Regions from separate parts of the Streptomyces sp. NPDC050264 genome, predicted to be linked through region 1. Evidence: riboswitches for the same ligand, from Rfam matches in the RefSeq annotation. Region 1 holds a riboswitch; each other region holds the start of a gene.
What was found. Region 1 has a riboswitch for cyclic di-AMP ahead of AB0J02_RS16680 (C40 family peptidase). Riboswitches for the same ligand answer to the same signal wherever they lie in the genome.

Region 2: it holds a riboswitch for cyclic di-AMP, as region 1 does, so the genes downstream of both, AB0J02_RS04845 (LysM peptidoglycan-binding domain-containing M23 family metallopeptidase) here and AB0J02_RS16680 (C40 family peptidase) in region 1, are expected to answer to the same signal.
Region 3: it holds a riboswitch for cyclic di-AMP, as region 1 does, so the genes downstream of both, AB0J02_RS40575 (NlpC/P60 family protein) here and AB0J02_RS16680 (C40 family peptidase) in region 1, are expected to answer to the same signal.

Annotation. Positions count from the first base shown of each region.
Region 1 is NZ_JBFAKV010000008.1:148,398-157,842, reverse strand. Features, by position in the region: gene AB0J02_RS16690 (ATP-dependent Clp protease proteolytic subunit) at 1-611, shown strand, start outside; gene AB0J02_RS16685 (hypothetical protein) at 619-927, shown strand; cyclic di-AMP (ydaO/yuaA leader) riboswitch at 1,324-1,455, shown strand; gene AB0J02_RS16680 (C40 family peptidase) at 1,459-1,932, shown strand; gene AB0J02_RS16675 (LysE family translocator) at 1,997-2,629, opposite strand; gene AB0J02_RS16670 (LysR family transcriptional regulator) at 2,762-3,682, shown strand; gene AB0J02_RS16665 (ATP-binding protein) at 3,690-4,148, opposite strand; gene AB0J02_RS16660 (helix-turn-helix transcriptional regulator) at 4,434-5,285, shown strand; gene AB0J02_RS16655 (DUF397 domain-containing protein) at 5,344-5,577, shown strand; gene AB0J02_RS16650 (8-amino-7-oxononanoate synthase) at 5,561-6,730, opposite strand; gene bioB (biotin synthase BioB) at 6,874-8,016, shown strand; gene AB0J02_RS16640 (adenosylmethionine--8-amino-7-oxononanoate transaminase) at 8,009-9,286, shown strand; gene bioD (dethiobiotin synthase) at 9,292-9,445, shown strand, end outside.
Region 2 is NZ_JBFAKV010000002.1:466,833-476,683, forward strand. Features, by position in the region: gene AB0J02_RS04805 (1-hydroxy-2-methyl-2-butenyl 4-diphosphate reductase) at 1-135, shown strand, start outside; gene hpnH (adenosyl-hopene transferase HpnH) at 141-1,163, shown strand; gene ispG (flavodoxin-dependent (E)-4-hydroxy-3-methylbut-2-enyl-diphosphate synthase) at 1,171-2,337, shown strand; gene dxs (1-deoxy-D-xylulose-5-phosphate synthase) at 2,373-4,292, shown strand; gene AB0J02_RS04825 (aspartate aminotransferase family protein) at 4,289-5,674, shown strand; gene AB0J02_RS04830 (XRE family transcriptional regulator) at 5,747-6,382, shown strand; gene AB0J02_RS04835 (DUF6126 family protein) at 6,375-6,548, shown strand; gene AB0J02_RS04840 (tyrosine-protein phosphatase) at 6,555-7,352, opposite strand; cyclic di-AMP (ydaO/yuaA leader) riboswitch at 7,719-7,904, shown strand; gene AB0J02_RS04845 (LysM peptidoglycan-binding domain-containing M23 family metallopeptidase) at 7,908-8,660, shown strand; gene AB0J02_RS04850 (SGNH/GDSL hydrolase family protein) at 8,782-9,600, shown strand; gene AB0J02_RS04855 (SIMPL domain-containing protein) at 9,754-9,851, shown strand, end outside.
Region 3 is NZ_JBFAKV010000039.1:42,766-52,616, reverse strand. Features, by position in the region: gene AB0J02_RS40590 (alpha/beta fold hydrolase) at 115-1,068, shown strand; gene AB0J02_RS40585 (M23 family metallopeptidase) at 1,383-2,864, shown strand; gene pcrA (DNA helicase PcrA) at 2,888-5,419, opposite strand; cyclic di-AMP (ydaO/yuaA leader) riboswitch at 5,686-5,855, shown strand; gene AB0J02_RS40575 (NlpC/P60 family protein) at 5,862-7,043, shown strand; gene AB0J02_RS40570 (tellurite resistance/C4-dicarboxylate transporter family protein) at 7,069-8,055, shown strand; gene AB0J02_RS40565 (hypothetical protein) at 8,033-8,386, opposite strand; gene AB0J02_RS40560 (NlpC/P60 family protein) at 8,687-9,730, shown strand; gene AB0J02_RS40555 (RNA polymerase sigma-70 factor) at 9,744-9,851, opposite strand, start outside.

The DNA of each region.
Region 1 (9,445 bases):
TCCTGCCCGAGTTCACGGAGCGCACGACGTCGGGGCACCGCACGCTCGATCCGTACTCGAAGCTTTTGGAGGAGCGCATCGTCTTTCTCGGGACACCGATCGACGACACGTCCGCCAACGACGTGATGGCGCAGTTCATGCACCTCGAATACACGGCGCCGGACCAGGACATCTCGCTGTACATCAACTCCCCCGGCGGCTCGTTCAGCGCGATGACGGCGATCTACGACACGATGCGGTACGTCAGTTGCGAGGTGGAGACGACCTGCCTGGGGCAGGCCGCGTCCGTGGCCGCGGTGCTGCTCGCCGCCGGGGCGCCGGGCAAGCGGATGATGCTGCCCGGCGCGCGCGTGCTGCTCGACCAGCCCGCGCTGCCCGGGCCGGCGCAGGGCCAGCCCACCGATATGGAGATCCAGGCGCGCGAACTGGCGCGTATGCGTGAGCAGTTGGAGGAGATGCTCGCGCGGCACTCGGGGCGGGAGAAGGACCAGGTCGGCCGGGACATCGAGCGGGACACCGTGCTCGATGCCCACCAGACCCTGGAATACGGCCTGGTGGACCACGTGCTGCGGAGCCGCAAGACCACGCTCGGCACGCAGGGTGCGAGGTGACGTGCCGATGTATCCACCCCAACCGCCACCGCTGCCCGCGCTGACCCGCGCCGAGTGCGAACTGATCGACAGCTATCTGGCGGTCGTCGATCTGGTCGCGCGGATCAATCCGGCGCGCGGCGACCACACCTACCGGGGGCTGCGGGCGGCCCAGGCGCTCGTCAGTCGGGCGTCGGCGTTGCGGGACGCCCTGGAGCTGATGCACCGACGGGGTGAGAGCGAGGTGCACGCGGCAACCCTGACGCGGGCTCTGCGCGTCCTTGACGGCGAAAGGCGAACGCAGAGAGTCGCTTTGCCACCAGAAACGGTCACTTGAAGTCGCAGCTCGCGCGAACTGTCTGCACTCGGGCCGAAACGGCCCAGATGGTGTACCACCGGATGGCCTAGACAGTCGTACTTCATCAAGACTGTCGGAGTTGCGCTCCGACGGTACGCAGATGCCGGAATATCGCGTTCCGCCCCTGGTGCGAGCGTGGTCGGGTGTCGCGGGCGCGGCCCGGACGCGGCACTGTCCACCTGAACGGGCCAAGCGTGAGCAGCCTCACTTACCGCCGGTTCAACTCGGTTTCGGCTCCACATGTGAGTGAAGATCCCTTCCGACGACAAGCCCCCGCCGCCGCGGCGGGGCGGTCCGTGCGGACGCCGAGTCCTGCCGCCGTGCGGATGCCAGGTCGACAGAAGTGCATCGGCAGGAGTGGAGGACCCAGGTACGACGGGCCGCCGGCCCACCTCGACGGAGGTGGTGCCCGAGGGGCCCTTGGGGTGAAGCCGCACCATGCGGCCGGGCATCTTCGCCTGCCCGAACCCGACAGGTCACCCTTCACAGGCGGCTGACGAAGGGTTGCGCATGACTGCGCTCAATCGTGTTCCCTCGCTGCTGACCCGCGCCGGCACCGCGTCGGTCCTGACCCTCGCTGTCGCAGGAGCCGGCCTCATGGTCCCCGGCGCCGCGACCGAGGCGTCGGCGGCAGCGGCCTCGACCAAGGCACTGAAGGTCGCGGCCTCCAAGAAGGGATCGCCGTACAGGTGGGGCGCCACGGGCCCGCACCGGTTCGACTGCTCGGGCCTGACGCTCTACTCGTTCAAGCGGGCGGGCAAGAAGCTGCCCCGCACCGCCGCGCAGCAGTACAACAAGACCCGCCATGTCTCCTCGTCGCACCGCAAAACGGGTGACCTCGTGTTCTTCCACTCGGGCCGGAGCGTCTACCACGTCGGCATCTACGCCGGGAAGGGACGGATCTGGCACTCGCCGAAGACCGGCGCAGTGGTGCGACTCGAGAAGATCTGGACGCGGAGCGTCTGGTACGGCCGGGTGCGCTGACCCCGCCGCACGGAGCGGCCCGTGGGGACGAGGCCGGGCGCCAGGCCCGTCCCCACGCGGCCTCTCACGCGATCAGCGGCTCCAGGAGGAGGACCAGGGCCAGGAGCACCAGCGCGCTCCCGGTGACCGCCTCCACGGCGCGTGCTGTGCGCGGCCTGCGCAGCCACCGGCCGAGCCGGTCCACGAGCAGGGCCACGGCCGGGAACCAGAGCAGCGCGAGCGCCACGACGATCGCCGAAAGAACGGCCGTTCGCGGGAGGGCGGGGCTGCCCGCGGGCACGAACTGCGGCAGCACGCTCAGGAACGTGATCGGTGCCTTCGGATTGAGCGTGTTGGTCAGGAAGCCCTGTCGCAGCGCGCCGCCGGCCGGGCCCCGCTCCGGGCCGGCTCCGTCGTCGGCCCGCTCCGCCAGGGGGCGCAGCGCCGACTGCAGCGTCCTCGCGCCCAGGTAGAGGACGTACGCACCGCCCGCGAGCCGGAGGGCGCCGAACAGGGCGGGTACGGCGGTGAGGACCGCGGCGAGGCCCGCGACGGCGAGCGCGGTGTGGACGAGCAGACCGCCGGCGACTCCGAGGGCGCAGGCGACTCCGGCGCGGCGCGAGATCATGGAGTTGCGCACGACGACCGTGAAGTCCGCGCCGGGCAGGGCCACCATGCCCGCGGCGACGCCGGTGAAGGCGACCAGTTGAGCGTCCATGCGCACCAGCCTGCCCGAGCCGGACCTTCAGCAGGTATGTGCAATATTCTGGGTCTGCCTAAAGCAGTGCTTAAGGCCGGAGGCCGCGGACGCACGGGTCCTGTGTGCTCCGTACGGCGTCGGAGGCGTTCGATGTACGACCCGACGCGGCTCGCCGCGCTGGTGGCGGTCTCCGAGGCCGGTTCCATCACCCGGGCGGCCCAACGCCTCGGATATACGGTCCCCGCGCTGTCGCAGCAGCTCGCGAAGTTGGAGCGGGAGACCGGGACGGCGCTGCTTGTGCGGCATCACCGGGGCGCCCGGCTGACGGGGGCCGGCGAGGTGCTGGTGGAGACGGCGCGGCGGGTGCTCGACGAGATGGCGCGGGCCCGGCACGAGCTGGCACGGCTCGCGGGCCTGTCGGGCGGCCGGCTGCGGCTCGGTACGTTCACGACGGCGGGGATGCATCTGCTGCCGCCGGCGCTGACCGCGTTCCGCAGGGCGCATCCGGATGTGGAGTTGACGGTCGCCGGGTACGAGCCGCCGCTGGGGGTCGCCGCGGTGGCCGCGGGCACCATTGATGTGGCGCTCACCCACACGTATGCGCCCTCCGACCCGGTGGCCGTACCGTCGTCCGTGGTCCAGGAGCCCGTGCTCGTGGAGGAGTTGGTGCTGGTGACGGCGCCCGGGCAGGCGCTGACGGCCGGGACCGCAGGGGCGACGCGGCTGCCGCCGGCCGAGCTGGCGGGCCAGCCGCTGATCAGCATGGCGCCGACCCATCCGCCGCGACAGGGTGTCGAGGCGGCGCTTGCGCGGGCCGGGGCGACACCGTCGGTGCGGGTGGAGACGCCGAGTTATGCCCTGGTGTGCGCGCTGGTGAGTGCCGGGCTCGGGGTGGCGGTGGTGCCGGAGATGGTGGCGCGGATGTCCGCGACGCCGCTCGGCGTACGGCTCCTCGATCCGGGAGATCTGCGGCGGACGGTGTCGGTGGTGCACCGGGCGGACGACACGAACCCGGCGGTCGACAGTTTCCGGGCGCTCCTGCGCGGGGCGTTCGGCCGCTCGTCCAACTGACGGGTCGTCAACATGCGGTGGCTGGGGGCTCGTTGCCGCCCTTCGCTCTGGTGAGCCACGGCAGGGCGATCCACACGGTCTTGCCGCCCTCCGGGGTCGGCGAGACCGAGAGGCGTCCGCCGCACTCGGCGGTGAGACAGCGGATGATCACCATGCCGCGTCCGTTGTCCTGCTGGACGGCGGCGGGCAGGCGCTTGGGGTAGCGGGGGTGGCTGTCGGTGACGCCGATGCGCAGGCGCTCGTCGCGCTCGAGTGTCACGTCGACGGTGAAGGTGGGCGACATTCCCAGGGTGTGCTGCACGGCGTTCGTCGCGAGTTCCGAGACGATCAGGCGGACGGTGTCGGCCTCTTCGGTGTCCCCCGGCATGCCCCACTCCGCGAGTACGCGACTCACGTACCGGCGGGCCGTGGAGACCGAGGCGGGTTCGCTCGGCAGTGTGACGGATGCTTCCTGGTGGTCTGCCATGGCGACGTCGTCCCTTTCCCACCGGGGCCGCGCCTGTCGACTCTGGCGGATCGCTGGCGTGCGGTCTCCGACTTCTGCTTCGCGCCAGAGTGCCACTTGAAGGCCCTTCCGTACTGCCGATCCTCCAAGATATGCATATATCTGTCGCTCGAAGCGGTGAACTCTGCGACGAGAGACCGTATTTGGGCGAGCGCACGCCGCTTCCTCTACCGTCTGATCAGGAACCGCTTCGCATGGGCCGGAAAGGAGCCCGGCCCAGCGGCCCGAGGACGTTGAGGAGTCAGCATGAAGTACGGTCCCGCGGTCCGCCGTCGCAAACTCGGCGCCGAACTGCGCGCGTTGCGGGTCCAGGCCGGACTGACCAGTGGCCAGGCGGCCCGACTGGTCGGCTGGCACCAGTCGAAGGTGAGCCGGATCGAGACAGGACGCAGTGGCGTGAAGGCATCGGACGTGCTGCGCCTGTTGGACGCGTTCGAGACGAAGGACCCGCGGCAGCGGGAACTCGTGATAGCGCTGGCGGGCGCGGAGGAGACGGGCGGGCAGCATTGGTGGCACGCCTATCGGGGGCTTCTGCCCCCGTCCTACCGCGATTTCATCAGCCTGGAGTCACAGGCCTGCCGGATCCGGACGCTGGAGACGAGCGTGGTGCCGGGGCTGCTGCAGACGCCGGAGTACGCGCGGGCGGTGACCCGCTCGGTGCTGGTCGGGACCCCGGACCGGCACATCGAGGCGCTGGTGGAGGTGCGGCTCGCGCGGCAGGACGTGCTGCGGGCGCAGCCGCCGCTGCAGCTGACCGCGGTGCTCGACGAAGGGGTGTTACGGCGCGAGGTGGGCGGCACCGGCATCCTGCGGCGACAGTTGGCACACCTGGCAGAGGCGGCACAGATGCCCCATGTCCGGATTCAGGTGCTTCCCTTCTCGGCGGGCGGCCACATCGGCCTCAGCGGCCCTTTCGTAGTGTTCTCATTTCCGAACACATCCGATCTGGATGTGGTTGTTCTCGACCATTTGACGAGTAGCCTCTACCTCGAGCGGAAAGAAGACCTCACGGCATACACCGATGCCTTCGACGCTCTTCTCCTCCGTGCACTTTCACCCGAGGACTCGTTGGAATTCATCGCACAGATCGCCGGGTAACCACGCGGACGAGGACGCCGACACCTCGCCACGGGCCGGCACTGCGTAAGGGGGCACCATGAATGCACTGCCTCGGTACGTTCCTTCCGTTCCTTCCAGCTCGTCGCTGCGCGGAGCTCGGTGGCGGCGCAGCAGCCGCAGCACCGGCGCCAACAACTGCGTCGAGACAGCCCCCCTGACATCGGGGCCCGCGTCCGGACTGTTCGCCGTCCGCGACTCCAAGAACACCGCGGGGCCCGCCCTGCTGTTCGCGCCCTCCGCCTGGGAGGGATTCGTCAACTCCCTTCGGTGAAGGCACCTTGGGGAGCACTGCGGCTGATCACCCTTACCGCCTCACCGAGTTGTTCGTCGGTGAGGTCGGCGCGGGCGGTCAGCCGCAGTCGCGAGATCCCGTCGGGCACGGACGGCGGACGGAAGCAGCCCACCGAGAGACCCGCCGCCCGGCAGTCCGCGGCCCAGCGCACCGCTTCGTCGGGCGAGGGTGCGCGCACCGACACGACCGCCGCGTCCGGCCGCACCGCCAACAGGCCTTCGCTGGTGAGAAGTTGATACAGGGTCGTCGCGACCTCGCGGGCCCGGTCCGCACGCCCCGGTTCGCGGCGCAGCAGCCGCAACGCGGCCAGTGCGGCGCCGGCTGCCGCCGGGGCGAGCCCGGTGTCGAAGATGAACGTGCGGGCCGCGTTCACGAGATGGTCGATGACGTGGGCCGGGCCGAGGACCGCGCCGCCCTGACTGCCGAAGGACTTGGAGAGGGTGACGGTGACGACGGTGTCCGGCTCTCCCGCCAGGCCCGCCGCCTGCGGGGCGCCCCGGCCGCCGGTCCCGAGCACGCCGAGCCCGTGCGCGTCGTCGACGATCAGTCCTGCCCCGAACTCCCGGCACACCAGGGCCAGTTCGGCGAGTGGCGCGCGGTCCCCGTCGACCGAGAAGACGGTGTCCGAGACGACGACGGCCGGCCCGTCGTGGGTGCCGAGCGCTTTGCGGACGGCGGCGGGGTCGGCGTGCGGCACGACCTGGGTGGCGCCGCGGGCCAGACGGCAGCCGTCGATGAGGGAGGCGTGGTTGGCCGCGTCGGACACGATCAGCGATCCGCGCGGGGCGAGCGCGGTGACCGCGGCGAGGTTCGCCGCGTAACCGGAGGAGAGGACGAGCGCGGCCTCGAATCCGCAGAACTCGGCCAGCTCCCGTTCGAGGCGGGCGTGCAGCTCGGTGGTGCCGGTGACCAGCCGGGAGCCGGTCGCCCCGCCTCCCCAGCGGCGGGCGGCCCCGGCCGCGCCCTCGACGACCTCGGGGTGGCGGGCCAGGCCCAGGTAGTCGTTGCTCGCGAGGTCGAGGAGCGGGGAGTCGGCCGGGCGGGGGCGCAGGGTGCGGACGAGTCCGGCGGCTTCGCGGGCGCGGCGCTCCTCGTCGAGCCAGCCGAACGCACGGGCGGGGGCAGTGGCCATGACTCCCTCTGTTTGTAGGTAACGCACAGACCCTAGTCGGGCCGCCACAGGGTCAGGGTGTGGCAATACCCACACGTCGAGCGCTGTCCTTTGTACGAAGTCTCCTTTCGCGGGGGTGTCCCGATAGGCGAGTATCTGACGCCATGGACCTGCTGAACACGCTGGTGGACAAGGGGCTTCGGCGCGCGCTGCCGAGCCGTGAAGAGGCGCTCGCCGTGCTGGCGACGTCGGACGACGACCTGCTCGACGTGGTGGCGGCGGCCGGGAAGGTGCGCCGCACGTGGTTCGGGCGCCGGGTCAAGCTCAACTATCTGGTGAACCTCAAGTCGGGGCTCTGCCCGGAGGACTGCTCGTACTGCTCGCAGCGCCTCGGCTCGAAGGCGGAGATCCTCAAGTACACGTGGCTGAAGCCCGACGAGGCCTCCAAGGCGGCGGCCGCCGGGGTCGCGGGCGGCGCCAAGCGGGTCTGCCTGGTGGCGAGCGGGCGCGGGCCGACCGACAAAGATGTGGACCGGGTCGCGAAGACGATCGACGCGATCAAGGCCGACAACGAGGACGTCGAGGTGTGTGCCTGTCTCGGTCTGCTCTCCGACGGGCAGGCGGAACGGCTGCGCGGGGCGGGCGCGGACGCGTACAACCACAACCTGAACACGTCCGAGGCGACGTACGGCGACATCACGACGACGCACACGTATGCGGACCGGGTCGACACCGTGCAGAAGGCGCACGCGGCCGGTCTCTCGGCCTGTTCCGGCCTGATCGCGGGCATGGGCGAGAGCGACGAGGATCTGGTCGACGTGGTGTTCGGTCTGCGTGAGCTGGACCCGGACTCGGTGCCGGTGAACTTCCTGATCCCCTTCGAGGGGACGCCGCTGGCCAAGGAGTGGAACCTCACCCCGCAGCGCTGCCTGCGGATTCTGGCCATGGTCCGCTTCGTCTGCCCGGACGTGGAGGTGCGGATCGCGGGCGGCCGCGAGGTGCATCTGCGCTCGATGCAGCCGCTGGCCCTGCACATCGCCAACTCCATCTTCCTGGGCGACTACTTGACGAGTGAGGGACAGGCGGGCCGGGCGGACCTGGAGATGATCGCGGACGCCGGGTTCGAGGTGGAGGGCGCCGACGAGGTGACCCTGCCCGAGCACCGGGGCGGCGGCTGCGGTTCCGTGTGCGCCTCCGACTCCGGCTCCGGTTCCGGGGGTGCTCCGGTCGAGGTGCCCGAGGCGCGTACCGATCTGGTGACCGTGCGCCGCCGGGGCGCGGGGACGGATGTCGCGCCCAATGCCTGACGCGCACCTGGACGAGCTGCTGGCGCTGGACCGGCAGCACGTCTGGCATCCGTACGGGCCCATGCCGGGCCGGCAGGAGCCCCTGGTCGTCGAGTCGGCGGCCGGGGTGCGGCTGCGGGTCGCCGGGCACGGCGAGCTGGTGGACGGCATGTCGTCGTGGTGGTCGGCGATCCACGGGTACAACCATCCGGTGCTCAATGACGCGGTGCGCGGCCAGTTGGAGCGGATGAGCCATGTGATGTTCGGCGGGCTCACGCACGAGCCCGCCGTCCGGCTCGCGAAGCGGCTTGTCGACATGTCCCCGGACGGCCTGGAGCACGTGTTCCTCGCCGACTCCGGATCGGTGTCGGTGGAGGTCGCCCTCAAGATGTGCCTGCAGTACTGGCGCTCGCTCGGCAGGCCCGGGAAGCGGCGGATGCTGACCTGGCGCGGCGGCTACCACGGTGACACCTGGCAGCCGATGTCCGTGTGCGACCCGGAGGGCGGGATGCACGGGTTGTGGGCGGGGGTGCTGCCGGAGCAGGTCTTCGCGGACGCTCCGCCGAGCACGTACGAGGAGTCGTACGCGGAGCGGTTGCGGGAGCTGATCGGCCGGCACGCGCACGAGCTGGCGGCCGTCGTGGTGGAGCCCGTGGTGCAGGGGGCGGGCGGGATGCGGTTCCACTCCCCCGCGTATCTGCGGGTGCTGCGGGAGGCGTGCGACGCGCACGACGTGTTGCTCGTGTTCGACGAGATCGCCACCGGGTTCGGGCGGACGGGAGCACTGTTCGCGGCCGAGCACGCGGCGGTGACACCGGATGTGATGTGTGTCGGCAAGGCGTTGACCGGCGGCTATCTGACGCTGGCGGCGACGCTGTGCACGGCACGCGTCGCCGACGGGATCTCGCGGGGCGAGGTGCCGGTGCTGGCGCACGGGCCGACGTTCATGGGTAATCCGCTGGCCGCGGCGGTGGCCTGCGCCTCGATCGACCTGCTGCTCGGCCAGGACTGGCGGGCGGAGGTCAAGCGCATCGAGGGCGGGCTGCGTGATGCTCTGTCAGATGCCGTGGACATTCCGGGAGTTCGCGAGGTGCGGGTGTTCGGCGCCATCGGTGTCGTGCAGTTGGACCACGAGGTGGACATGGCGGTGGCGACCCGGGCGGCGGTCGCGGAGGGTGTCTGGCTGCGTCCGTTCCGGGATCTCGTCTACACGATGCCGCCGTACATCACCGGTGCCGAGGATCTGGCACGGATCGGGCGCGCGGTGTGCGCGGCCGCGCGGGAGGGATGAGCGCTGTGAACGTGCTGGTGGTCACGGGGACCGGGACCGAGATCGGCAAGACGGTGACGACCGCCGCGGTGGCCGCCGCCGCGGTGCGGGCGGGGCGCTCGGTGGCTGTGCTCAAACCGGCGCAGACCGGTCTCGCGCCGGGCGAGCCCGGGGATGCCG
Region 2 (9,851 bases), on a different contig from region 1:
GTCGTCGACGCTCCAGAACATGAACTCGTCCGGATCGGCACGCTTCGCGGTGGACTATCGGCTTTCCGTGTCCTTCGTGCCGTCCTTCCCGCATTTTTCGAATGGCACCGTTCTTTGCTGCTCCCTCGGAGGTGAGCCAGATGGCCATGCCGCTCCGCCAGTCCATCAAGGTTGCGACGTATCTCGCTGAACAGAAGATCCGCAAGCGGGACAAGTTCCCGCTCATTGTCGAATTGGAGCCGCTTTTCGCCTGCAATCTGAAGTGCGAGGGCTGTGGGAAGATCCAGCACCCGGCCGGCGTGCTCAAACAGCGCATGCCGGTCGCGCAGGCCGTCGGCGCCGTCCTGGAGTCCGGCGCCCCGATGGTCTCCATCGCCGGCGGCGAGCCGCTGATGCACCCTCAGATCGATGAGATCGTGCGCCAGTTGGTCGCCAAGAAGAAGTACGTCTTCCTCTGCACCAACGCGATGCTGATGCGCAAGAAGATGGACAAGTTCACGCCGTCGCCGTACTTCGCGTTCACGGTGCACATCGACGGCATGCGCGAGCGCCACGACGAATCCGTCGCCAAGGAGGGCGTGTTCGACGAGGCGGTCGAGGCGATCAAGGAAGCCAAGCGGCGCGGCTTCCGGGTCACCACGAACTCGACCTTCTTCAACACGGACACCCCGCAGAACATCATCGAGGTGCTCAACTACCTCAACGACGACCTCGCGGTCGACGAGATGATGATCTCGCCCGCCTACGCCTACGAGAAGGCCCCCGACCAGGAGCACTTCCTCGGCGTCACGCAGACCCGCGAACTCTTCAAGAAGGCGTTCTCGGGCGGCAACCGGCGGCGCTGGCGGCTCAACCACTCGCCGCTGTTCCTCGACTTCCTCGAGGGCAAGGTCGACTTCCCGTGCACCGCGTGGGCCATCCCGAACTACTCGCTCTTCGGCTGGCAGAAGCCCTGCTACCTGATGAGCGACGGGTACGTGCCGACCTACCGCGAGCTCATCGAGAAGACCGACTGGGAGGCGTACGGCCGCGGAAAGGACCCGCGCTGCGCCAACTGCATGGCGCACTGCGGCTACGAGCCGACCGCCGTCCTCGCCACCATGGGCTCCCTCAAGGAGTCCCTGCGCGCGATGACGGAGACCGTCGCCGGGAACCGTGGGTGACGATGCCATGAGTTCCGGAGAGCCAGTCTCACTGGGCCTCCCCGAGGTACCGGTCCGACCCATCGCTGAACGGCGCGTCAGCCGTCAGATCCAGGTCGGACCGGTGGCCGTGGGAGGCGGCGCGCCGGTGTCCGTGCAGTCGATGACGACGACGCGGACCTCGGACATCGGGGCCACGCTGCAGCAGATCGCCGAACTGACCGCCTCCGGCTGCCAGATCGTGCGCGTCGCGTGCCCCACCCAGGACGACGCGGACGCGCTCGCGACGATCGCGAGGAAGTCGCAGATCCCCGTCATCGCGGACATCCACTTCCAGCCGAAGTACGTGTTCGCCGCAATTGACGCCGGGTGCGCGGCAGTTCGCGTGAACCCGGGCAACATCAAGAAGTTCGACGACCAGGTGAAGCAGATCGCGCGGGCCGCCTCCGACGCGGGCACGCCGATCCGGATCGGGGTCAACGCGGGCTCGCTCGACCGGCGGCTGCTGCAGAAGTACGGCAAGGCGACGCCGGAAGCGCTCGTCGAATCGGCGCTGTGGGAGGCGTCGCTCTTCGAGGAGCACGGGTTCCGCGACATCAAGATCTCCGTCAAGCACAACGACCCCGTGGTGATGGTCAACGCCTACCGGCAGCTCGCCGCGGCGTCCGACTATCCGCTGCACCTCGGGGTGACGGAGGCCGGCCCGGCCTTCCAGGGCACCATCAAGTCCGCTGTCGCCTTCGGGGCGTTGCTCGGCGAGGGCATCGGCGACACCATCCGCGTCTCGCTGTCCGCGCCGCCCGCCGAGGAGGTGAAGGTCGGCATCCAGATCCTGGAGTCGCTCGGCCTGCGGCAGCGGCGCCTGGAGATCGTGTCCTGTCCCTCGTGCGGGCGCGCCCAGGTCGACGTGTACAAGCTCGCCGACGAGGTGAGCGCCGGGCTCGACGGCATGGAAGTGCCGCTGCGCGTGGCCGTCATGGGCTGCGTCGTGAACGGTCCGGGCGAGGCGCGCGAGGCCGACCTCGGCGTCGCCTCCGGCAACGGCAAGGGGCAGATCTTCGTCCGGGGCGAGGTCATCAAGACCGTGCCCGAGTCGAAGATCGTGGAGACGCTGATCGACGAGGCGATGAAGATCGCCGAGCAGTGGGAGAAGGACGGCGTCGCGTCGGGTGCGCCCGACGTCACCGTGAGCTGAGTTCGCAGGTACTCGAACGGGAAGGGGGCTCGAGCGTGACGATTCTGGAGACCATCCGGGGGCCGCGTGACCTGAAGGCGCTGAGCGAGGAGGAGCTCGACGAACTGGGCGTGGAGATCAGGGAGTTCCTGATCCACGCGGTCGCCAGGACCGGCGGTCACCTCGGGCCCAATCTGGGCGTGGTGGAACTCTCCATGGCGCTGCACCGGGTCTTCGAGTCGCCCGTCGACCGGATCGTCTGGGACACCGGCCACCAGAGCTACGTACACAAGCTTCTGACAGGGCGTCAGGACTTCTCGAAACTGCGCGGCAAGGGCGGGCTCTCCGGCTATCCGTCACGCGAGGAGTCCGAGCACGACATCGTGGAGAACAGCCACGCCTCCACGGCCCTCGGCTGGGCCGACGGGCTCGCCAAGGCGCGCCAGGTGCAGGGGGAGCGCGGGCACGTGGTCGCCGTCATCGGCGACGGGGCGCTCACCGGCGGGATGGCCTGGGAGGCGCTGAACAACATCGCGGCCGCCAAGGACCGGCCGCTGATCATCGTCGTCAACGACAACGAGCGCTCGTACGCGCCGACCATCGGGGGTCTCGCGAACCATCTGGCCACCCTGCGCACGACGGACAGCTACGAGAAGGTGCTGGCCTGGGGCAAGGACGTACTGCTGCGCACGCCTGTGGTCGGGCACACGGTGTACGAGTCGCTGCACGGCGCGAAGAAGGGCTTCAAGGACGCGTTCGCGCCGCAGGGCATGTTCGAGGACCTCGGTCTGAAGTACGTAGGTCCGATCGACGGCCACGACGTGGGCGCGGTGGAGTCCGCGCTGCGCCGGGCAAAACGATTCCACGGCCCGGTACTTGTGCACTGCCTGACCGAGAAGGGGCGCGGCTACGAGCCCGCGCTCGCGGACGAGGCCGACCGCTTCCACACCGTGGGCGTGATGGACCCGCTGACGTGCGAACCGCTCGCTCCGTCCAACGGGCCGTCCTGGACCTCCGTGTTCGGGGACGAGATCGCGGCGATCGGCCGGGAACGCGAGGACGTCGTCGCGATCACCGCGGCGATGCTGCATCCGGTGGGTCTGACGAAGTTCGCCCAGGAGTTCCCGGGCCGCGTCTGGGACGTCGGGATCGCCGAACAGCACGCCGCCGTGTCCGCCGCCGGGCTGGCCACAGGCGGTCTGCATCCGGTCGTCGCCGTCTACGCGACGTTCCTCAACCGCGCCTTCGACCAGCTCCTGATGGACGTCGCGCTGCACAAGTGCGGCGTGACGTTCGTGCTCGACCGGGCCGGCGTGACCGGCGTCGACGGGGCCTCGCACAACGGCATGTGGGACATGTCGATCCTCCAGGTCGTGCCGGGCCTGCGGATCGCCGCGCCGCGCGACGCCGGCCAACTCCGCGCGCAGCTGCGCGAAGCCGTGGCCGTGGACGACGCGCCGACCATGCTGCGCTTCCCCAAGGAGTCCGTGGGGGCGCCGGTCCCGGCGGTCGACCGGGTCGGCGGCATCGACGTACTGCACCGGTCGGACGCGGCACGCGTGCTGCTCGTGTCCGTCGGCGTCATGGCGCCCGTCTGCCTGCGGGCCGCCGAGCTGCTGGAGGCGCGGGGAGTCAACTGCACGGTGGTGGACCCGCGTTGGGTGAAACCGGTCGACCCGGACCTCGTGCCCCTGGCGGCGGAGCACGAACTCGTCGCCGTCGTCGAGGACAACAGCCGGGCGGCGGGCGTCGGTTCGGCCGTCGCGCTGGCACTCGGCGAGGCCGAAGTCGACGTGCCCGTACGGCGGTTCGGCATCCCCGAGCAGTTCCTGGGGCACGCCAAGCGGGCCGAGGTGCTCGCCGACATCGGCCTCACCCCGGTGGAGATCGCGGGACGGATCAGCACGAGCCTGAAACTGAAAGCCAGCAAGAAAGCCAGCACATCCGAGCAGGCCGGCAAGGAGAACAACGTATGACCAAGGAGTTCGACCTCGGTACGCTGCTGGCCGAGCGCGGCGCCGAACGGTACGAGCTGCACGCCAAGTACCTCAACCACCAGCTGCCGAAGATGCTCCACACCATCGGTTTCGACAAGGTGTACGAGCGGGCCGAGGGTGCGCACTTCTGGGACGCGGACGGCAACGACTACCTCGACATGCTCGCCGGCTTCGGCGTCATGGGCCTGGGCCGCCACCACCCCGTCGTACGCAAGGCGCTGCACGACGTACTGGACGCCTCGCTCGCCGACCTGACCCGGTTCGACTGCCAGCCGCTGCCGGGCCTGCTCGCCGAGAAGCTGCTGACGCACAGCCCGCACCTGGACCGGGTGTTCTTCGGCAACAGCGGGACGGAGGCGGTGGAGACCGCGCTGAAGTTCGCCCGCTACGCGACCGGGAAGCCCCGCGTCCTCTTCTGCTCGCACGCCTTCCACGGGCTGACCACCGGCTCGCTGTCGGTCAACGGCGAGGACGGCTTCCGGGACGGCTTCGCGCCGCTGCTGCCCGACACGGCCGTGCCGCTCGGCGATCTCGACGCGCTGGCAAGGGAGTTGAAGAAGGGCGACGTCGCGGCGCTCATCGTCGAACCGATCCAGGGCAAGGGCGTGCACGAGTCGCCGCCCGGTTATCTGCGGGCCGCGCAGGACCTCCTGCACCAGCACAAGGCGCTGCTCATCGCGGACGAGGTGCAGACCGGCCTCGGCCGCACCGGCGACTTCTACGCGTACCAGCACGAGGACGGTGTCGAGCCGGACCTCGTCTGCGTGGCCAAGGCGCTGTCCGGCGGGTACGTGCCGGTCGGCGCGACGCTCGGCAAGGACTGGATCTTCAAGAAGGTCTACTCGTCCATGGACCGGGTCCTCGTCCACTCGGCGAGCTTCGGGGCGAACGCGCAGGCCATGGCCGCCGGGCTCGCCGTCCTGTCCGTCATGGAGGGCGAGGAGACCGTCGCGAACGCCCGCGCCATGGGCGAGCTGCTGACGGCGCGGCTCACCGCCCTCATCGACCGCTACGAGCTGCTCAGCGACGTCCGCGGCCGCGGCCTGATGATCGGCATCGAGTTCGGCAGGCCCAAGTCCCTGAAACTGCGCAGCCGTTGGGCCATGCTGCAGGCCGCGCGCAAGGGCCTGTTCGCGCAGATGGTGGTCGTGCCGCTGCTGCAGAAGCACCGGATCCTCACGCAGGTCTCCGGCGACCACCTCGAAGTCATCAAGCTGATCCCGCCGCTGGTGGTGGACGAGGCCGACGTCGAGCGGTTCGTGGAGGCGTTCACCGCCGTGATGGACGACGCGCACAGCGGTGGCGGGCTGATGTGGGACTTCGGCAAGACCCTGATCAAGCAGGCGGTCGCCAACCGCTGACCGCAGCTCGTCGGATTTGCCTCCGGGGCAATAAATTTGCCCCTCGGGCAGGGCTCTGGCTGAATCGACCGTATGAGTCCTGCCCTCCCGGAGGAGGCACCGGAACCCCCGGAGCTGCCCGCCGTCGCGCCCCAGCTGCGTGCCCTGCGCCGCCGCGCCGCCCTCACCCTGGAGGTCGCCGCCCGCTCCGCGGGCCTGTCACCGGCGCATCTGTCGCGTCTGGAGACCGGGCAGCGGCAGCCGTCGCTGCCGATGCTGCTCGCCCTTGCCCGTATCTACGGTACGACGGTCTCCGAACTGCTCGGCGAGACCCCCGCCGACCGCGACGCCGTGGTCCGGGCCGACGCCATGGAGGCGACCGAGGCCGGCGGCTGGACGTACTTCCAGGCGGGTTCTCCCGGCCGCGGCATGCAGGCCCTGCGGGTCCACGTGCCGTACGGATCGCAGGGCGACATCGTGCGCGTGCACCCCGGCGAGGAGTGGCTCTACGCCCTCGAAGGGCGGCTGCGACTGCGCCTCGGGGACACGTCCTACCGGCTCGACCCCGGGGACAGCGCGCACTTCGACTCGCTCACCCCGCACCGGATCGCCGCCGCGGACCGGGGCGGGGCCGAGCTCCTGTTCGTACACACCCTGCTGCAGAGCCCGACCGCCGCGCTGTGCCTCGGCCCCGCGGCCGGTCCGATCCGGGAGGCCCGACATGGCTGACGTGAGTGACGCGACCGAGCACGGCGCCGGGGAACAGCCCGCCCGGCGGGACATCGAGGACAAGCTGCCGCGCGGTATCTGGGTGCGGGTCCTCGTGTACGTCTTCGCGGGACATGCCTTCGCCGCCTTCGTCTACCTGCTGTTCACGCTGGGCGGGGGCCAGTAGCGCGGCTCAGACGAGGAGGCGCTCGCGCAGCCGGTCGCGGTCGGCCGCGGTGAGCCCCAGACCCTCTTCGAAGTAGCGGTCCGCGCCGCCCCAGGTCTGCTCGATGGTCTCGAAGGCCGCGTGCAGGTAGGCGGCGCGGGCGTCGAAGAGCGGGCTGAGCAACTCCATGACCTCGGGGGAGTAGGCGTCGCTCGCCGCGCTGCTGCGGCGCACCTTGTAGCGGCGGTGCTTCGCGTTCGACTCCAGGTAGTCCGTCTCGATGGCGTCGCGCTCCACGCCGACGGCGAGCAGCGTCACCGCGATCGACAGGCCCGCGCGGTCCTTGCCCGCCGCGCAGTGCATCAGGGCGGGCACGCTGTCCTCGGCGAGCGCGTGCAGCACGCGGCTGTGCTCGGCGGTGCGCAGGGAGATGATCGAGCGGTACGACGTGATCATGCGGTTCGCCGCGCGGCCTTCGGACAGGAGGGTGCGCAGCTGGTCTATGTCCCCGTCGCGGACCATCTGCCAGAACTCGGCGCCGTCGGCGGGGTCGGTCAGCGGCAGGTTCACATTGCGCACGCCCGGCAGTTCGACGTCGGCGCCCTCGAGGCGCTGGTCCGCGGCGTTGCGGAAGTCGAAGACGGTGTGCAGGCCGAGCCCGGCGAGGAACGCCGCGTCCTCGGCGGTGGCGTGGGCGAGATGGCCGCTGCGGTAGAGCACGCCCGGACGCACGCGCCGGCCGTCCACGGTCGGGAGACCGCCCACATCGCGGAAGTTGCGCACTCCGGACAGCTCGGGCTCGGTGGACGGGGCGTGCTGTGTCACGGGGGCTCCTCCCGGTCGGGCTCCGGCGTCGCTCGCCGGCGGACGCGCTCCTGACGATACGACACGGGTTCCCGAGTAAACCATCTGTCCGTTTTGCTCATACTTCACATCAACCGTCCGTAAATAAAGGGACATTGGGTACAGGCGCGTGAGCAGGCTCATAGCCGTAACGGTCCGTGGTGGCCGCCGGAAATTCTCTTCCTCTGAATTCCTGAAAGTAAGGCGCCGGCAAAGCCCCTGAGTCGACGCAGGGTGACACAGAAAACGCCCAGACGATCAAGAAAGCGGACCCAGAGGTGATTTCGGCGCTTGTCACCGCCTTTCGCGCTGCCTTACGGTCGCCACTCACTCCGGACGGAACGCCTAGTCCTGCCACCGCCCGGAATTCCGAACAACGACCCGTGACGGCAGGAACGGGGGACCCACAGGCAGTGCGCCGCCGAGGGAATTCCCCATGCGGCTAGGGGTGAAGTCGTGTCCGTGAAAGGGCCCGGCCGGGCAGCTCCAGCCCGAACCCGACAGCTCACCTCGTAGGCGACGGAGAGGAAACTCGTCATGCCCGCCAAGGGAAAGCACCGCCGCCCCAAGTCCCAGCGCGTCACCCGCGCCGCCGCCGTCGCGTCGGCCGGTGGCGCCGCGCTCGCCCTGCCGCTCATCGGTGCCACCGGCGCCCACGCGGCGACCGACTCCGCCTCGACCGACGCGAAGACGTACACCGTCAAGTCCGGTGACACGCTCTCGAAGATCGCCGACGCGCAGAACGTCGACGGCGGCTGGCAGAAGCTGTACGACGCCAACAAGGACGTCGTCGGCTCCGACGCGGGCGTCATCAAGCCGGGCATGAAGCTCACCCTGAACGGCGCGGCCGCGAGCACCGCCTCGGCCTCCCGGGCGAGCAGCACCGCGGACTTCGTGAAGCCCGTCGACGGCTCCATCGGCACGCCGTACCACTCGTCCGGTTCCATGTGGTCCAGCGGCTACCACACCGGCACCGACTTTGTCGTGCCCACCGGCACCGCCATCAAGGCGGTCGGCGCCGGCACCGTCGTCTCGGCCGGCTGGGACGGCGCCTACGGCAACGAGGTCGTCATCCAGCACGCCGACGGCCGCTACTCCCAGTACGCCCACATGTCCTCGCTCGGCGTCTCCGCGGGGCAGACCGTGACCGCGGGCCAGCAGATCGGCCTCTCCGGCGCCACCGGCAACGTGACCGGCCCGCACCTGCACTTCGAGATCCGTACGTCCCCGAGCTACGGCTCGGACGTCGACCCGCTGGCGTACCTGCGCGAGCACGGCGTCTCGATCTGATTCGAGCGCGATCCGATCGGCTCCCGGGTTATTCCCCGGGAGCCGAGTGCGTTTTCTCACCGCTCGTCAACCCCTGGTTACGGTCGCGTAGGCCACACCCGAGGGTGAAAGATGTGTGGTCGTGGCAAACGAATCGAGATCATTCAGCGGCGGCACGATTCGGTCCTACGCGGCGGTGGGGGACAGCTTCACCGAAGGCGTCGGGGACCCCGGGCCGGACGGCAGCTTCGTGGGGTGGGCCGACCGGCTCGCCGTCCTCCTGGACGACCGCGTGGCCGAGGACACCTTCCAGTACGCGAACCTCGCCGTGCGCGGCAAGCTCATCGACCAGATCGTCGAGGACCAGGTCCCGCGGGCCGTCGAGCTCGCCCCCGACCTGGTGACGCTGGTCGCGGGCGGCAACGACATCATCCGGCCCGGCACCGACCCGGACGACGTGGCCGAGCGCTTCGAGAAGGCCGTGGCACGCCTCGCCGGGGCCGCCGGGACCGTCATGGTCGCCACCGGCTTCGACACCCGCGACGTGGCCGTCCTCAAGCACATGCGCGGCAAGATCGCCACGTACAACATGCACATCCGCGCGATCGCCGACCGCTACGGCTGCCCGGTGCTCGACCTGTGGTCCCTCAGGTCCATCCAGGACCGCCGGGCCTGGGACGAGGACCGCCTCCACCTGTCCGCCGAGGGACACACCCGGGTCGCCCTGCGCGCGGGGCAGGCGCTCGGTGTCGACGTGCCCGCCGACCCGGAGCAGGCCTGGCCGCTGCTCCCGCCGCGCGGCACGTTCGAGGTGCGGCGCGACGACATCCACTGGGCGCGCGAGTTCCTGGTGCCGTGGATCGGGCGGCGGCTGCGCGGGGAGTCCTCCGGCGACCGCGTGGTGGCCAAGGGCTTCGTGGACCCGCACACGATCAAGATGCATCTGGAGTCCGCGTCCTGATCCCTCCGCTCCCCGATGAACCCGTCTGATTGTCGTTCTGATCCCCGACGGGGTGACCGGGCGGAGTGGCGTGACGGGGCCGGGCGGGTGCGGGTGCTGGGATGTCGGCTGCCCGCCGCGCCGGCGGGCCCGACCGGGAAGGACCCCGATCCCATGTCTGCACTGCCTCTACGCACCCGGCACCGTGCCGCCCTCGCCGGAGCCCTGCTCGCCGTCATGCTGCCGGCGGTGCCCGCCGCCGCCGCGCCGGA
Region 3 (9,851 bases), on a different contig from region 1:
GTACGTTTGGATCGGTCGGCACATCGGCCTGATCGTGGGCTTGCTTCGCTCGGCTCCTCATGAGTGCACACGGGGGACAGAGGTCTCCCCCGCGTGCCGACGGGAGGTCGACCGATGAAGGTCACGAGGGCTTTGCCCTTTCGCCCGCTCTGCCACCTGCTGCCGACCGGACTGGCAGGTCTGTCGATCGCGCTCTTGAAGGCGACCGCGCTGGAGCTGGCGATCCTCGCGGGGCATCTGCTCCTCTATCCCTCGGGAATCCTCCCGGAGCGAAGGCATCCGGCGGCGCTGCCGGTGATGGCGTCGTCGGACGCCGCCCTCACGCCGGCGGATCTCGAGAACCTGGAGAACGCGACCGACGCCGACGACCTGAAGGACATGAGCGGCCTGGCGGACGCGCCGCGCCTGCCCACCGCCGAGAAACCTCCGGTGCTGCTGCTGCACGGCTTCATCGACAACCGTTCGATCTTCGTCCTGCTGCGCCGTTCGCTGATCCAGCACGGCAGGCAGCGGATCGAGTCGCTCAACTACTCGCCGCTGACCTGCGACATACGGACGGCGGCGGCGCTGCTGGCCCGGCACGTCGAGGAGTTGTGCGAGCGGACGGGCCAGGAGCGGATCGACATCGTGGGCCACAGCCTGGGCGGTCTGATAGCGCGCTATTACGTGCAGTGCCTGGACGGCGACGAGCGGGTGCGCACTCTCGTCACGCTCGGCACACCGCACGCGGGGACCAGGGCCGTGCCGCTCGCGGACGCGCATCCGATCGTGCGGCAGATGCGTCCGGGCTCGTCGGTCATCGAGGAGTTGAAGAGGCCGGCGCCGGACTGTCGTACGCGCCTTGTGAGCTTCTGGAGCGATCTCGACCAGTTGATGGTGCCGCTGGAGACGGCGTGCGTCGAGCACCCGGATCTTCTCGTGCAGAACGTGCGGGTGACGGGGATCGGTCATCTGGCGCTGCCGGTGCACCCGGCCGTGGCGACGGGCGTCCGCCAGGCGCTCGACGCCGACCCGACGAGGGAAGGAGCGGGCGCCGCCGACTCGTTCGGCGGCCTGACGGTGGCGTGACGAGGCCCGGCCGGACACGTCCGGACTGACACCTCCGAACCAACGCCTGCGACGGGTCAGATCCGAACCGGCGCTCCGAACCGGCACCTCCGGCCGACACCTCCGACCGGTCCGATCCGACCGGGCAAATCCGGCGAAACGTCGAACGCACCTCGAACCCAGCGCCAAAGCTGTGCCCACTGTTCACCGAAAGGCGGCTGATTGCCCCATTCCGCGGGGCATGAAACCGGCCGAAGATTGTCGCGCCCACGTACTGCCGGGTACAGTCGCCGCACTGCTCTGGCAGCCCTGTTGTCGAGGCGAAAGAGAAGTGGGTGAACGACCGTCATCCGTCGGGAACCGCGCATTATGCGGCGCACGACGGTTACTCCACGACCAGCTTCGTAGCCGATCCTCTCTTCGGCGACCTGCCGGGCAACGACCCGTACAGCACTGGTTCCCACGAAACGGGCACCTACGCCACGAGTTCCTACGAAACGGGCGCGTACGCCACGGGCCAGTGGCCCACCACCGGCGAACAGCAGCAGTACGCGGCTCCCTACGCGGCATCGCCGTACGACACATCGACGTTCACCGCACCGGCGTTCGAGACATCGGCGTACCCCACCTCCGCGTACGACACGGGCAGTTACGACACGACCGCCATGTGGGCGGCGGGCGACGCCGGTTACGGGCAGCAGCACACCGGCCAGTGGGGCGCGCAGACCTACGACACGCAGACTTTCGAGGCGCCGGTCTTCGGGACGACGGCCTACGACACGGGCGCGTACGACGCCACGGCGTGGAATTCCGACGGAACCGCCGTGCTGGACGCTCCCGTCGGGACGGCCGTGCATGACATGCCCGTCGGAACCGCCGTGCATGGCGACCTCGACGGAACGGCCGTGCACACCTTCGTGCCGGACCAGTACACCCCCACCGAACATCCCCGGGCACACGAGGACTCCGAGACCGAGCCGGACCCGCAGCCGGGAACGGCCCTGGACCTGGAACCCGCGGAGGCCGAAGCGGCCCCCGCCGGACCGGAGTTCACGCGGCGCGCGGCACCCCGCGGCGGCCGGTCCCGGCGCCGCACCCCCGCCAAGCGCTCCGCTCTGCTGACCATCGCCGTGCCGTCGGTGTGCGTGGTCGGCGTCGCCGGGGTCGCGGCGGCGTCCGTGGGCGGCATCGGCGGGGACGACGGCAAGGAGACGCAGGCCGCGTCGGCGCCCGACGCGAGCGCGGTGAAGCCGTCCGTCGCCAACAACAAGCTGGACACACAGCTCAAGGACGTGTCCGCGGACGCGGGCGACTTCGCCGACCGGGCGAGCCGCACGCAGGAGCGGATCGACCTGAAGGCGAAGCAGGAGGCCGACCGCAAGAAGGCCGCCGAGGAGGCCGCGCACAAGGAGGCGATGCGGCCCAAGTTCGCGCTGCCGGTGAAGCAGCACGGGCTGAGCGCCTACTACGGGCAGGCCGGTATCAACTGGATGTCCGTGCACAGCGGCATCGACTTCCCCGTCTCGTACGGGACCGAGGTGATGTCGGCGACGGACGGGACCGTGCGCACGCAGTGGAACAGCGCGTACGGGAACATGGCGATAGTCACCGCGAAGGACGGTACGGAGACGTGGTACTGCCACCTCTCCTCGCACACCGTGATGAGCGGGCCCGTGAAGGCCGGTGACGTGATCGCGCACTCGGGCAACTCGGGGAACTCGACCGGGCCGCACCTGCATTTCGAGGTACGACCCGGGGGCGGCTCGGCGATCGACCCGCTGCCGTGGCTCCGCAGCCACGGCCTCGACCCGACGTGAAGCCACCCCGGCCGGGCCGGGCGCTACAACTTCTCGACCGGCGCGTACCGCAGCAGCAGACGCTTCGGCTTGGGGTCGCCGAAGTCGATCGTCGCCTCCGCGTTCGACCCTGATCCGCTCACGCCCACGACCGTGCCGAGGCCGAACTGGTCGTGTGTGACGCGGTCGCCGACGGCCACGGCGACGACCGGCTTCTCGTTGGCGCGGCGCGTGGCGAAGGCCGGTGTCGTGCGGGAGCGGGACGACGACAGGGATGCGGCGATACCGCCGCCGATGCCCTTGGTCGAGGGCGCGGGCGCGGAGCCGCCCGTGCGCTTCCACTCCAGATGCGCCTCCGGGATCTCCTCCAGGAAACGCGAGGGCGGGTTGTACGAGGGCTGGCCCCAGGCGCTGCGCATGGAGGACCGGGTCAGATACAGCCGCTCCCGCGCGCGGGTGATGCCGACGTACGCGAGGCGCCGCTCCTCCTCCAGTTCCTTGGTCTGTCCCAGGGACCGCATGTGCGGGAAGACGCCGTCCTCCATGCCGGTCAGGAAGACCACCGGGAATTCGAGGCCCTTCGCGGTGTGCAGGGTCATCAGGGTGATGACGCCGCTGCCGTCGTCCTCCTCGTCGGGGATCTGGTCGGAGTCGGCGACGAGCGCGACGCGCTCCAGGAAGGCGGAGAGATCACCGCGGGTCGCTTCGCCCTCGCCCTCGTCCTCACCCTGAGCCGAATCCGCACCGGAATCCGCATTCGCGTCCGGCTCCGAAGCCGTGGCGGACTCCTGCTCGAACTCCAGCGCGACGGCGGCGAGTTCCTGAAGGTTCTCGATCCGGGTCTCGTCCTGCGGGTCCGTGGAGGACTGCAGTTCGGCGAGGTATCCGGTGCGCTCCAGGACGGCCTCCAGGACCGTGGCCGGGCCGGCGCCCGACTCCACGATGGTCCGCAGGTCCTCCATGAGGGTGTTGAACCGCCGTACCGCGTTCGTGGAGCGGGCCGCCATCCCGTATGCCTCGTCGACCCGGCGCAGCGCCTGCGGGAAGGAGATCTTCTCGCGCTGGGAGAGGGCGTCGATCATGGCTTCGGCGCGGTCGCCGATGCCGCGCTTGGGCACGTTCAGGATGCGGCGCAGGGGGACGGAGTCCTCGGGGTTCGACAGGACCCGCAGATACGCGAGGACGTCCCTGACCTCCTTGCGCTCGTAGAAGCGGACGCCGCCGACGACCTTGTAGGGCAGGCCGACGCGGATGAAGATCTCTTCGAAGACACGCGACTGCGCGTTCGTCCGGTAGAAGACGGCGACGTCGCCGGCTTTCGCGTCGCCCGCGTCCGTGAGCCGGTCGATCTCCTCGGCGACGAACTGGGCCTCGTCGTGCTCGGTGTCCGCGACGTAGCCGGTGATCTGGGAGCCCGCGCCCGCGTTCGTCCACAGGTTCTTCGGGCGGCGCGACTCATTGCGTTCGATGACCGCGTTGGCCGCGGTCAGGATCGTCTGCGTGGAGCGGTAGTTCTGCTCCAGGAGGATCGTCGTCGCGTCCGTGTAGTCCTCCTCGAACTGGAGGATGTTGCGGATCGTGGCGCCGCGGAACGCGTAGATGGACTGATCGGCGTCGCCCACGACGCACAGCTCGGCGGGGTCGGCGTCGTTGCCCTCCGCGTCCGTGGCCGGTCCGACGAGTTCGCGCACCAGCGCGTACTGCGCGTGGTTCGTGTCCTGGTACTCGTCGACCAGGACGTGCCGGAACCGGCGGCGGTAGTGGTCGGCGACGTCGGGGAACGCGCGCAGCAGGTTCACCGTCGTCATGATCAGGTCGTCGAAGTCGAGGGCATTGGCCTCCCTGAGCCGCGACTGGTACATCGCGTAGGCCTGGGCGACGGACTTCTCGAACCCGTCGGCGGCGGTCGCCGCGAAGTCCTCCTCGTCGATCAGCTCGTTCTTCAGGTTCGAGATCTTGGCGCTGAAGGACTTCGGGGGGAACTTCTTCGGGTCGAGCTCCAGGTCACGGCAGACCAGGGCCATGAGGCGCTTGCTGTCGGCGGCGTCGTAGATCGAGAACGACGACGTGAAGCCGAGCTTCTTCGACTCGCGGCGCAGGATGCGCACGCACGCGCTGTGGAAGGTGGAGACCCACATGGCGTTCGCGCGCGGTCCGACGAGGGACTCGACGCGCTCCTTCATCTCGCCCGCGGCCTTGTTCGTGAAGGTGATCGCGAGGATCTGGCCGGGGTGCACACCGCGCTCGGCCAGCAGGTAGGCGATGCGGTGGGTGAGGACGCGGGTCTTGCCCGAGCCGGCGCCCGCCACGATGAGCAGCGGGGAGCCACCGTGCGCGACGGCCGCCCGCTGGTTCTCGTTCAGCCCGTCCAGGAGGGCTGCCGGGTCGAGGGCCGGGCGCGGGGCGCCGTCGCGGTAGTACGCGTCCCTGGCCGGGGGCACGTCGAACTTCCCGCCGAACAGGTCGTCCGGGATCGGCTCCGGTACCGGTCCTTCGTGCTCGCTGTCGGGCGGCGGGGGCTCCTCGGTCCGGTTCTGGAGGCCTGCCAGGAAGCTGTCGTCAAAGAGGCTGCTCATCGCCATACGAGTCTAGGCCGCCCCACTGACAGCCCGCCCCCACCTTCACAACCCCGCACATTCACGCATCCGCCATCACCCGGTGCGATCACTTCGTCACCTGGCGCGGCCGGCTCCGGTTCCGCCCGGGCGTCCGGCCCCCGGTGTCGCCAAGGTCACGAAAATGTATCGGGCAAATCGAACAACGACCTTCACAGCAGCAACACGAGTTGGCTACGGTGCTGCGCGGGCAGTCCGTCCCCCCGACCGCGAACAACGCGGCGAGCGGTCAGCCCCCGCCGAGTCCCGTACGCCGAGAGGCAGGGAACCGGGGACCCAACCGACCTTGGGGTGAATCGGCTCAACAGCCCAGCGGTACCGGGCAGTTGACCGTAGGGCAGCCTTCCGTAGGCCCGAACCCGACAGCTAACCCGGTAGGCGGACCACGGAAGGAGTCGCCTCCTTGGCGTCGCACCGCAAGCCGCGCACCCGCTCCCGGATGTCCGGCGGCCTTCGCACGACCCCGGCGGTCGGGATCACGACCGCCGCCCTCACCTCCGTGGCGCTGCTCTCGCAGACGGCGCAGGCCGCCCCCGCGCAGCCGGCCAAACCGAGCCTCCAAGAGGTGCAGAAGAAGGTCGACAGCCTGTACCGGCAGGCCGAGGCCGCCACGCAGAAGTACAACTCAGCCAAGGAGCAGACGGACAGCAAGAAGAAGCAGGTCGACAAGCTCCTCGACGACATCGCGCAGCGCACCGAGAAGATGAACACGGCCCGCCAGGAGCTGGGCCGGTTCGCCGCCCAGCAGTACCGCTCGGGCGGGATCAGCGACACCGCGACGATGTTCCTCGCGGACGATCCCGAGGACTACTTCGCGCAGAACCGGCTGATGAGCCGGATGACGGCCAGCCAGAAGAAGGCGGTCGACGCCTACCAGGAGCAGCAGCGCACGACCGCGAAGAAGCGCACCGAGGCGCAGGAGAACCTCCAGCAGCTCACCTCGTCGCAGACCGAGCTGAAGACCTCGAAACGGAGCGTGCAGACGAAGCTGTCCGACGCGCGCGAGCTGCTGTCCAAGCTGACCGCCGAGGAGAAGCAGCGGCTCGCGGCGATCGAGAAGAAGAAGGAAGAGGCGGCCCGCAAGAAGGCCGCGGAGCTCGCCGAGAAGCAGAAGGCCGAGGAGGAGAAGAAGCGCCAGGCGGCCGAGGAGGCGGCTCAGCAGGAGGGCGGCTCGGGTTCCGGCACCGGTTCGTCCGACACGTCGGCCGGCACCTCGTCCGGTTACGCGGCCAAGGCCGCGAAGGCCCTCGCGTTCGCCAAGTCCCAGGAGGGCAAGCCATACGTGTGGGGCGCCACGGGACCGGACTCGTACGACTGCTCGGGCCTCACCCAGGCCGCGTGGAAGGCCGCCGGCATCTCGCTGCCGCGTACCACGTGGGACCAGGTGGAGGTCGGCACGACGGTCTCCCTCTCCGATATCCAACCCGGTGACCTGGTGTTCTTCTACGACGACATCAGCCACGTCGGTCTCTACATGGGCGACGGCATGATGATCCACGCGCCGAAGCCGGGCGCGTACGTCCGCGAGGAATCCATCTACTACGACGGCACGGCGTCGATCCACAGCGTGGTGCGCCCCGCCTGACCTCGGCCGCGGTTACGTTCGGGCGGTGCAGCACCGCCCGAACCACCGCGCCGACGTGCCCCCGCGGCCCTTCTGGTCCCAGCTCCCGCCCGCCGCCGGCGCCGCTGTCATGGCGACCGGCATCATCTCGGTCGGGCTCCGTCTGACCGGGTACGGCGTTCTGTCCGCCATCCTCCTGGTGCTCGCCGCCGCGCTCTGGGTGCTTCTGGCGGCAGACTTCGCGCTCCGGCTGCTGCGCGACCGCGGCCGCTGGCGGCACGAGGCGGACACCCCGCCCGCGCTGACCGCCGTCGCGGCGACCTGCGTGCTCGGCACCCGGATCTCCCTCATGGGCCGGCAAGGGATCGCCGAGGTGCTGCTGGTGATCGCCGTGCTCGCCTGGCCGGGGCTGCTCTGCGTCGTCGTACGGCACTGGACACCACGGATGCCGGGGGCCGTCTTCCTGGCCTGTGTGGCGACGCAGGGGCCGGCCGTGCTCGGGGCGACGCTGTCGGCGGGCCTGGGCGTGGACTGGCTCGGTTACGCGTCGATGGTGGTGTTCTGGTTCGGCATCGTGATGTACGTCGCCGCGTTCACCCGGTTCGATCTCCGGCAGGTGTTCACGGGGGCCGGGGACCACTGGGTCGCGGGCGGCGCGCTCGCCATCTCGGCACTCGCCGCGTCGAAGCTGGTGCTCGCGGGGCGGGCCGGTGGCCTCTGGAACTCCGACGTCACCGGGGTGCTGCGCGACATGTGCGGGGTGCTGCTCGCGCTCGATGTCGCCTGTTACGTGGTGCTCGCGGTGGCGGAGGTGCTGGAGCCGCGGTTCACGTACGACGTGCGGCGCTGGTCGACGGTGTTCCCGATGGGGATGACGGCGGTGGCGATGCTGACGGTGGCCACCGCCGTGGAGGCGTCCTGGCTCGACGGGCCGGGGCAGGTGCTGCTGTGGATCGCGGTGGCCGTCTGGATCGTCACCGCGGTGGGGGCGGTCAGATCCACGGAGCGGGTCAGGTCCAGAGAACGGCGATGAAGATGTTGGCCACGGTCAGGCCGCCGACCGCCGCGAACAAGCCCTTCTCCGCCGTCTCCTCGTCGCGCTTCACGTACACGATGCCGAGGATCACGATCAGGATCGCCAGTTTCACACCGATCTTGATGTTGTTCACGGTGCTGCCGTCGGCCTGATTCAGGCCAACCAGGGCGACGCCGGTCACCAGCATGGTCAGGGCGCCGTGCAACATCGCCTTGTTGAAGCGGGCGGTGCCCTGCCCGATCGCCGACATCTGCGTGAGGAAACCGCCGAGGAGCGCGGCGATGCCGATGATGTGCAGGCCGACGAAGAGATGGATGAGTACGTCCATGGCTCCGGAGCCTAACGGGATGCCGGATTCCTCTGTGCGCCGGGCGTCCCCGGACAACCGACTGTCACTCTCTGCCACCACCCGTAACAAACGAGCCAGTTCCGAACAATCCAACGCCACCCCGTTACGCCGAGGTTTAGCGTCCTTCCTCAGGTGCCCGGCTCCCCACCGCCGCCCGGGCCAGGGGCGGCAGTCGGACACCACCGCCGAGAAAAGTCCGGCGGCGGCCCGCCCCCCCTGTGCGGGCCGCCGCCGGACGCGCGACCGGCGGCAGTAGGAACCGGAAGGACGTGGCTCTTCGTGCCCGCAGCGCATCGCAAGCCGAAACGGCGTTCGCTCAGTGGCAGTACGATCCGCACCGCGGCCACCCTCGCTCTCGCCTCCGCGGCCACCGCCACCGTCTTCGACGGCGGCGCGGCGCACGCGGAGCCGAACCTCAGCCCCGCCCAGGTCAAGGCGAAGGTCGACCGGCTCTACCAGGAGGCGGAGGTCGCCACCGAGAAGTACAACGGCGCGAAGGAGAAGGCCGGGCAGGCCCGCAAGAAGGTCGGCTCGCTGCAGGACGAGGCGTCCCGCAGGACCGAGTCCCTCAACACCCAGCGGCAGAAGCTGGGTGCGGTCGCGGCGGCGCAGTACCGCACGGGCGGCGTGGACCCGTCCGTCCAACTGCTCCTCTCCTCCTCCCCCGACCGGTACCTCGACGAGGCGTCCCTCGCGGACCGCGTCGGCACCCGGCAGGCCGCCACGATCACCCGCGTCCGCAAGCAGCTGCGCGAGATCGACCAGCTGCACACGCAGGCCGACGGGACTCTCTCCGAACTCCGCGCCAAGCAGACGGAGTTGGAGAAGCAGAAGAAGACGGTGACGAAGAAGCTGGCGGACGCCCGGAAACTGCTCGCCCGGCTCACTCCCGCGGACCGGGCGGTCGCCACCTCCGACACCGGCGACCGCGCCTCCCGCTCCACGCCGCGAGCCGACCTCGACACGTCGTCCAACTCCCGCGTGCAGGCGGCCATCTCCTTCGCACAGGGCGCCATCGGCAGCCCTTACGTATGGGGCGCGACGGGCCCCAACGCCTTCGACTGCTCGGGCCTGACACAGGCCGCGTACCGCGCGGCGGGCATCTCCCTGCCGCGCACCACGTACGCGCAGATCGACGCGGGGCAGCGCGTCTCCCGCTCCCAACTCCAGCCGGGCGACCTCGTGTTCTTCTACTCCGGCATCAGCCATGTAGGCCTCTACATCGGCAACGGCCAGATGATCCACGCCCCGAACCCGAGCGCGCCCGTGCGGATCGCCCCGATCGACCAGATGCCGTTCGCGGGGGCGACGCGGGTCGCGTGAGCCACCCCGCGGGTCACCGGCTCACCGGGGTCTCCCGTTCCACGCGCGAGAGCTTTTCCGGGTTGCGTACGGCGTAGAGGCCGGTGACGAGGCCGTCGTCGATGCGTACCGCGAGGACGGC